DNA from 2 places in the Promicromonospora sp. CA-289599 genome. Region 1 is predicted to be linked to the other one. Evidence: riboswitches for the same ligand, from Rfam matches in the RefSeq annotation. Region 1 holds a riboswitch; the other holds the start of a gene.
The links. A riboswitch is a leader RNA that binds a small molecule or an ion and turns the genes downstream of it on or off. The one in region 1 is predicted to bind cyclic di-AMP.

Region 1 (4,203 bases):
CCGCTCACCATGGTCTCTGCGCCCAGGATCAGGGCGTTCGCCAGGATCACCACGAGAACGAGGTTGACGAACCACCTCTGGTCGAGGAACGCGCGGAGCCGCCCCCTCCAGGTGCGCGGTTCGATCCGCGACTCGGCCGGTGTGCCGATCGCCTGGTTCATGCGGTCTCCCTTGCTGTCACGTGCCCGGGGCCCCTGCCCCGGTCCTGCCTCGGGCCCTTGCCCGGCCGAACTGTAGCGCGGGTGTTCGGCCGGAGATTCCGCTGGGCGCAATGTCCCAATTTGGGAGTGATTCGGCGGGTCCGGTGGCAAGTCGGCGCGATCAGTGCTGAGGTAGTCGCAAGCAAGCCACACCACTCTGGAGGAAACACATCATGGGTTTCTTTGCGTTTCTCATCCTCGGGCTGATCGCCGGCGTGATCGCCCGTATCGTCATCCCGGGCAAGCAGCCGGGTGGCTTCTGGCTCACACTGCTCCTCGGTGTGCTCGGCGCCATGCTCGGTGGGTGGCTCGGCGGGCTCATCTTCGACATCAGCCTGGACGAGTTCTGGTCCTGGGAGAGCTGGCTCTTCTCGGTGATCGGCGCGATCATCGTGATCCTGATCGTCCAGGCCATCTTCGGCCGCCGCAAGACTGCTTGATCGCAGCACACCGCGGCCGCGGAGCCATCCTCGTCCTTCTGACGTCGATGGTCTCCGCGGCCGCGGTCGCGTGTACGGGTGGCGGCGCGCCGTCGTCCACGAAGGGTGCGGTGCCCGACGACGTCGCTTCCCGGCTCAGCGTCGAGGTGGCGCAGGGTCGCGAGCAGTACGCCGAGCGGGAGATCCGGCTCGAGGTCACCAACGACTCCGACGAGACGATGACTCTCCTCTCCGGGGCCCTGCGGACCGAGCAGTTCGGGCCGTCGCACCCCACCAAGGAGGGGCGCACCCTCGTGCTGCGGCCCGGCGCCACGCGCGCTGTCTTCGTGGGGCTGGGCGAGGCGCGTTGCGCGGACCCGGCGGCGGAGGACGGTGCCGCGACGGCGGCCGCGCCGTCCGCCACGATCACGCTCGCTCTCGGCGAGGGCGACGACCTGGGTCCGGCGACCGACATCCCCGTCGACGAGGTGGGCGATCCCATAGGGCACCTCGCCCGGAACCACACGGTGGACTGCTCGGCAGCGGCCGTAGCGGCGGGTGCTGACCTCACCGTCGATCCCGACGTCCCGGTCGAGACCCGCGACGGCGAGCTGACCGCCCTGGTCACCCTGCGGATCGAGCGGGTCGACGGCGGCCCGGAGGTCACCCTCGACCGGATCGCCGGGACCACCCTGATGAGCAATGCTGACCCGGGCGGCGAGGCCTCGGGCTGGGTCGGCCGGGACCTGGCGGGCCAAGGGTCCGGCGAGGTGGCCCTCGCCGTGGTGCCCGCTCGCTGCGACGTCCACGCGGTGGCAGAGGACAAGCGGGGCACGTTCCTGCCGGTGTACGCGCGCGTCGACGGCGTCCGGCAGGAGCCGGTCTACGTGCCGATGCCCGACACCGCGCGCTCCGACCTCTACTCCTTCGTCGCGGACTACTGCGACTGGCCGGAGTGACCGACCCCGGACACGCGAGAGGCGCCGCCTCCGGCGTCGGGCGGAAACCCGGCGCGGAGGCGACACCTCGCGATGTACTGCGGTAGCTCAGGCTCTGTGGCTGGCTCAGGCTCTACTTGTATCCTCTGGGCCTGCGGTTCCGCTCCGGCTCAGACGACGCGGATGAACGTCGGGCTGTTCTGCCACATCTCGGTGTAGCGCACCGGCATGCCGGCCGCCCACGCCTCGATGATCATGCCGTCGCCCGCGTACAGGGCCACGTGGCCGGGCGTCCAGACGATGTCGCCGGGCTCCGGGTAGGTGACCTGATAGCCGGAGCTGAGCATCGCGCTCGAGGAGTGCGGAAGGTTCACGCCGAGCTGTGCGTACGTGTACTGGATGAGGCCGGAGCAGTCCATGCCCTCGGCCGGCGACGCCCCACCGAGCACGTACGTGATGCCGAGGTAGTTGAAGGCGATGTTGATGGCCTGCTCGCCCAGCGGGACCGGGTCCGGTGCGTCGACCGAGACCACGGCGGGGCCGTCGCCCTTCTTGCCGTCGGCGCCCGAGGAGGTGCCCAGCGCTTCCATCTCGATCGGCATCTTCGCGTCGGACGGGACGGTAACGGTGGGGGCCGCGGCGACCGCCTGCTTGGCCACCGCGGTGAGGGATTGCAGGTCGACCGTGTTCAGCTTGGCGGACTTCACGTCGGTCTTCAGATCCATGGCGGGGGCCGCGTGGGCCGTCGTCGCGATGGTCGAGATCAGGACGCCACCGGCTGCTGCGGCGATGGCTCCTCGGCGGGCTACGGTGCCGGCGTTCTCTGTGGCGGTACGAGCAAGGATGGTCAGCGGTGTCATGGCCGGACGGCTGTCACGATGCCGTCCGCGAATGGAGTTCGTCACCTAAATGTCTCCTGTACCGCCTGCGAGGTCAGCTGTCGGGTTCGGGTAGGAGTACACACCCGGCCGCACGGCTACTGGGGGGTTCCGTCCGGCTTCACCCCGAGGGCGACGATGGTGCTGTCGCCCGGGAAGGTGGGTCCCCCGCTCCTGTCTCGAACGTCTGGTCATGAACCGGTGACAGGATTCGGCGTCCGATTCACGGCCTCACCGATGTGGTGGGGCAGAAGTCAAAGTACACACGTTCCCCAGAAAAGTCACGATCGGGTTACGCATTCCGGTCCCACCCGCAGAAGGCGCAGATTTGCGCCGTTCCGGTCTTCATGGGCTATGACCGACATCACATACATCGGCTACCGTTCGGCGGCATGGGTGAAAGCGCATATCGCGTCTCCGCCTGGTGGGTGCTTCCCATCAGTGCCGTCGTCTGGTGGGTGTGCGGGTTTCTACCCTGGCTCCTGCAGGTGTTGTACGAGGTCACAGGTCTTGCCGAGGCTTCGGCAGTGCGCTCCGCCGGATTCCTGCCGCTCCCGTTCACCGCCGACGACGCGGTGGTCGGCCTGGTCGTCATGGCGTTGTTCGGCGGCCTCCTCGGCGGCCTCACCGCGGGCATCCCGGCTTCGGGAAGGGCTGGCGCGGCTGCCGCGACGACGGGCACCTTGCTCGCCATGTCCGCAGCGGGCGGTGCCTCGTGCCTGCTCGCGATCCGCGGTAGTGCTCCCGGTGACGCCGCGCCGCTCGGGATGCTCGTCGTCACCGTCACTGCCGGGGTCGTGGGGCTGGCGGCCGGCCTCCTGGTGGCCCTGGGCCCGGCCGTCCTGCGTGGGCCCGCCCTGGCCCTGCCCGTCGTGCTCCTGGACGGTTGGCTGTGGGGTCTGGTGCCGGGCAGCCTGGTGTCGCCCACCGGAACGTGGTGGATCTTCGCGGTGGCGCTCGGTATCGCGTTCGGACTGGCGGTGGACAGCCGGCCGCTCGAGCTTCTCGGCTGGCTGCCGACCGCGGGCATCGTATGGGTGCTGCAGGCAGCCGGGCCGGCCCTCCTGGCCGTGCAGGAAAACATCTGGCCGGGCTCCGCGCTCACGGAGAACCCGCTGTCCGCAGCGGCGATCGTGGCGCACGAGCTCGCCTCGGCGGCCATGGTGCCCGACACGCACCAGCTGGGCGCCTGGGTGGTCGCCCTGCTGCTCGGTGCGGCGATCGCAGCGCTCCGGCTCTCCCGGGAAGCGGCGGACGAGAGCGAGCTCTCCGAGGCCTGGGCCTGAGGCGTCAGCTCGCGCCCGTGCTGATTGCGAGCGTGTAAATTTTCACCCGCCGTGCGTTGCGGGCCCTGTTCGACGCTTGTCCGGTCCCCGTAGGTTTGTCCAAGTTCGGGGGTATCCGGCCCGCGAGCGAACACAGGGGGCACACATGAACAGGAAGTCACTCGTCGGCGCCGCCACCTCCGCCGCGCTCGCCGTGGCGGTGCTCGCCGCCGTGGCACCCGGTGCGCAGGCTGCCACCGACGACCCCCTCCGGGACAAGCAGTGGGGTCTGGACCAGATCAACGCCGAGGCCGCCTGGTCGGCCGGTACGGGTGAGGGTGCGGTGGTGGCCGTCGTCGACACGGGCGTCGACTTCGACCAGCCGGACCTCGCCGGCCAGCTCCTGCCGGGTGCCACCTTTACCGGCTGCGCGGACGTCCGCCCGTGCGGCGACGGGGATTTCAGGGGCCCTGACGGCCAGAACGACGGGGACGAGCACGGCA
Region 2 (4,203 bases), 660 kb from region 1:
CCGGATCCGCAGGCCGGGGTTCTGCGCCTCGTACTTGTCGACCAGGACGTCCATGCCGGCTCCGATGTCGGCGAGCACCTGCTCACGGTCGATGTTGGACGGCAGCCACGCCAGCATCCCGCTGTTCCCCACGGGCACGCCGGTGACGGCGGTCAGCTCCGCGCCCCACGCGTTCGCCTGCAGGATCGCGTGCTGCAGCGCCCGCTCGGCCTGCGGCGACCCGTCCACGCCGACGACGATGCGGCGCACCTCCCGGATCTCGCCCGCCCCTGACGCCGTCGTGCTCGTCTCGGCGTCAGTGCCAGACCCGGTGCCCGGCACGTTCCAGGAGACGCCCCTGTTCACCTCGGCACGCAGCGGGACCACGACGACGGGGCACCGCGCGTGCGCGGGCAGCGCGGACGACACCGTGCCCAGCAGCCGCTCCGTGAACCCGCCCCGGCCCCGCGTTCCGACGACGGCCAGTCCGTAGTCGCCGGACAGCTCCACGAGCACGCCCGCCGCGTCGCCGGTCGCGACCTCGGTCGTGGCGCGCACGCCGGCGTCGGCCACCCGTGCCTCCGCCTCGGCGAGCACCGATTTGGCGCCCTCCTGGATGGTCGTGTCGTCGAGGGCGGCGTATCCGCCGTCGAGCGACGCGGCCGTGAAGGACGGCAGCGAATAGCTGCAGACGATGTGCAGCGCCCAGCCCACGCGGTGCGCGTAAGCGGTGGCCCAGTCCAGCGCGTGCAGGCTCGCGGCAGATCCGTCCACCCCGACCAGTACGACCTCGGATCGCGTCATCGCAAGACCTCTCTTCGCCCAAGCACCATTGCACTCCAACGCTACCGGCGGGGCGCGCGTTATGGGTAACCAGCGGCAAAAAGACTGCAGAACGATGGCAAAGCAGAGCGCCCACCCGGTCACCGGGCAGGCGCTGTGCTGTGCTGTGCGGTACTACGCGGCTGGGATCAGCCCAGGCGGATGAACGTGGGGTTCGACTGCCAGATGGTGCGGAAGTCGACGACGGTGCCCGGCTTGGACGCGTCGATCATGGTGTTGCCACCGGCGTAGATCGAGACGTGCCCGGGGGTCCACATCAGGTCGCCCGGCTGAGCCTCGGACGCCGGCACCTGGGTGCCGTAGCCGGCCTGCGCCGACGACGAGTGCGGCAGGTTGATGCCGAGCTGCGCGAAGACGTACTTGGTGAAGCCGGAGCAGTCCATGCCGCTCGGGGAGGAGCCACCGGAGACGTACGGCACGCCGATGTAGCGGCTCGCGATCGAGATCACGGAGTTGCCGATCGCCGACGCGGGAACGTCGACGGAGCTGGCGGTGGAAACGGTGCTGGCGGCTGCCTCGGCGGCCTCAGCAGCCTCGGCGGCGGCAGCCTCGGCCGCCTCCTCGGCCTCTGCCTCGGCGAGCTCCGCCTGGTAGTCCTCGTTCTCGGCGGCGGAGACCACGGAGACCGCGGACTTCTCGACGTTGAGCTCTGCGTCGGGTGCGACCGACACGACGGGTGCGTTGGACAGCGCCTCACGGGCCTGCGTCGCCAGCGCGTTGAGGTCGACCGAGTTCATCTTCGCGTGGCCGGTCTCCACCGGAGCGGCCTGGGCGACAAGAGCGCCACCGAAGGTCGAGACGAGGAGTGCGCCACCAGCGGCTGCGACCGCGGTGCGGCGGCCTACTGCGGCGTTCTGAGCAAGTTCGGTGAACGGAGTCACTGGTCGTCGCGCAGCCCGATGGCGAGCGCGAGTCGTACGTGCAGTCACGTAGTACCTCTCCTTGAACGCCTTCGAGGTCAGCTGTCGGGTTCGGGTGGGAGAAATCACCCGGCCGAGCAATCCCGAAGGAATACCCGGCTTCACCCCGAGGACGCGCCCTGGCGCCCGTTGGTGGGTCCCCCGCCTCTGTCATGCGGTCGTCTTGGGGCCCCGGCCGGTGACAGAGTTCGGCGTCCGTCCGAGGACCCCCACGAATAACTCCGTGGGAGCGGTCCGAACGTACCGGACCTCACCCTCGATGTCACGTTCCGGCAACGAGTGCCAGACCGTGTCGCGGGAGGGGTGCTACCTTTCCGACAAATCGGACGACGAACTGGGCGGTGAACCGGACGTCCGAGGGCCTGTGAGGGACCGGTTCAGGCCGTCGCGACGAAGAGGTGGCGGGCCACGTCCTCGCCCAGCTCGAGCGCCGTATCCGCACCGTCGACGGACACCGTGTACGTGCCGCCGCTGTGCTCCGCCGTGATGCGGGAGCCGGGCACCAGGCCGGCCTCGGACAGGCGAGCGAGCAGCTCGATGTCCGTCTGCAGCGGCTCGGCGATACGGGTGAGCGACGCCGCGAGCGGCTCGCCCTTGATGCCCTTCTTCGCCGCCGCCTCGAACGCGGAGGGCAGCGAGATGACGCCGGTCAGGAACGGCACGTCGGTGTACTCCTCGCCGAGCTCGAAGAGGCCGGGGATCGGGTTCCCGTACGGGTCGTGGTGCGGGTGGTCGAGGAGCCCCACGAGGCGCTTCTCGACCAGGTCGCTCATCACGTGCTCCCAGCGGCACGCCTCGACGTGCACGTGCTCCCAGTCGAGCTTGATGACGTCGGTCAGCAGCCGCTCCGCGAGGCGGTGCTTGCGCATCACGCGCATCGCCTTGTCGTGGCCCAGCTCGGTGAGCTCGAGGTGCCGGTCGCCCGTCACGATCACGAGGCCGTCGCGCTCCATCCGTGCGACGGTCTGCGACACCGTCGGACCGGAGTGCCCCAGCCGTTCCGCGATGCGCGCGCGCAGGGGCGTGATGCCCTCCTCGTCGAGCTCGTAGATCGTCTTGAGATACATCTCGGTGGTGTCGATCAGATCCGTCACGTCAGCTCCCGTCATGCGCACAGCCGCCCAGTCCGCCCTGGACACGTGCGGCCCGGGCGTCGGCCCAGGTTCTAGTCTAGTTCTGTGCCACTGACAATCCCGCCACACCTGCTGCCCGCCGACGGCCGATTCGGCTCCGGCCCCTCCAAGGTGCGCCCGGGACAGGTGGATCATCTCGTGGCGAACGCTCACGTTCTCGGCACGTCACACCGGCGGGCACCCGTGAAGAACCTGGTGCACCGTATCCGTGAGGGTGTCACGGAGCTGCTCGGCGCGCCCGACGGATACGAGGTGGTGCTCGGCAACGGCGGCGCCACCGCGTTCTGGGACGTCGCCACGCTGTGCCTCGTCGAGCGCAAGGTGCAGCACGCGGCGTTCGGCGAGTTCGGCGGCAAGTTCGCCGCCGCGACGGAGCGCGCGCCGTTCCTCGAGGCCTCGCAGGTGATCTCGGCGGAGCCCGGCGCCGTCGCCTACCTCGAGCCCGCCGCCGACGTCGACACCTATGCCACCCCGCACAACGAGACCTCCACGGGCGCGATGGCGCCGGTGCTGCGACCGTCGGGGCCGGACGGCGCCGTCGTGCTCACCGACGCGACGTCCGGGGCCGGGGCACTGCCCGTCGACCTGAGCCAGACCGACGCCTACTACTTCGCGCCGCAGAAGGCCTTCGCCGCGGACGGCGGCCTGTGGCTCGCCGTCCTGTCCCCCGCCGCCGTCGAGCGGGCCGCACGCGTCGAGGGCTCGGGCCGCTGGGTGCCGGAGTTCCTGTCGCTCACGACCGCGATCGAGAACTCGCGCCAGGACCAGACGCTCAACACGCCCGCCGTCGCGACGCTGCTGCTCCTGGCCGACCAGGTCGAATGGCTGATCGACCAGGGCGGGCTCGAGTGGTCCGCGAAGCGCTGCGCGGCCTCTGCCGAGATCCTCTACTCCTGGGCCGAGTCCCGGGAGTGGGCGACGCCGTTCGTCGCGCGCCCCGAGGAGCGGTCCGCGGTGGTCGGCACCATCGATCTCGCCGAGGAGATCGACGCGGGACGGGTGATCTCCGAGCTGGCCGCCAACGGCGTGCAGGACGTGTTCGCGTACCGCAAGCTGGGACGCAACCAGCTCCGGGTCGGCATGTTTCCCGCGGTGGACCCGGACGACGTCGCGGCGCTCACCGCCTGCGTCGACTACGTCGTCGAAACGGCCTGACCAGCGCGATCACGTCCGCAATATCCCTTGGACGGGGAGTTCGGCCTATTGTCCGAGCCGTGGGGACTCTGTAACGTTTCGGCATCCTAGGGAACCATTCGAGGGGCTGTTCAACACCATGCCTGTGATCGACCACTTCACCTTCGGGATCGTGACGCCACTGCTGGCGTACG

Region 2: linked by a shared signal. The riboswitch ahead of ACQEVI_RS08840 (C40 family peptidase) and the one ahead of ACQEVI_RS11915 (C40 family peptidase) in region 1 are both predicted to bind cyclic di-AMP.

Annotation. Positions count from the first base shown of each region.
Region 1 is NZ_JBNJNI010000001.1:2,675,130-2,679,332, forward strand. It holds gene ACQEVI_RS11900 (ion transporter) at 1-161, opposite strand, end outside; gene ACQEVI_RS11905 (GlsB/YeaQ/YmgE family stress response membrane protein) at 374-640, shown strand; gene ACQEVI_RS11910 (hypothetical protein) at 637-1,578, shown strand; gene ACQEVI_RS11915 (C40 family peptidase) at 1,728-2,417, opposite strand; cyclic di-AMP (ydaO/yuaA leader) riboswitch at 2,465-2,662, opposite strand; gene ACQEVI_RS11920 (hypothetical protein) at 2,828-3,721, shown strand; gene ACQEVI_RS11925 (S8 family serine peptidase) at 3,867-4,203, shown strand, end outside.
Region 2 is NZ_JBNJNI010000001.1:2,014,066-2,018,268, forward strand. It holds gene ACQEVI_RS08835 (universal stress protein) at 1-783, opposite strand, end outside; gene ACQEVI_RS08840 (C40 family peptidase) at 951-1,703, opposite strand; cyclic di-AMP (ydaO/yuaA leader) riboswitch at 1,754-1,941, opposite strand; gene ACQEVI_RS08845 (iron dependent repressor, metal binding and dimerization domain protein) at 2,120-2,836, opposite strand; gene serC (phosphoserine transaminase) at 2,921-4,030, shown strand; gene ACQEVI_RS08855 (MHYT domain-containing protein) at 4,149-4,203, shown strand, end outside.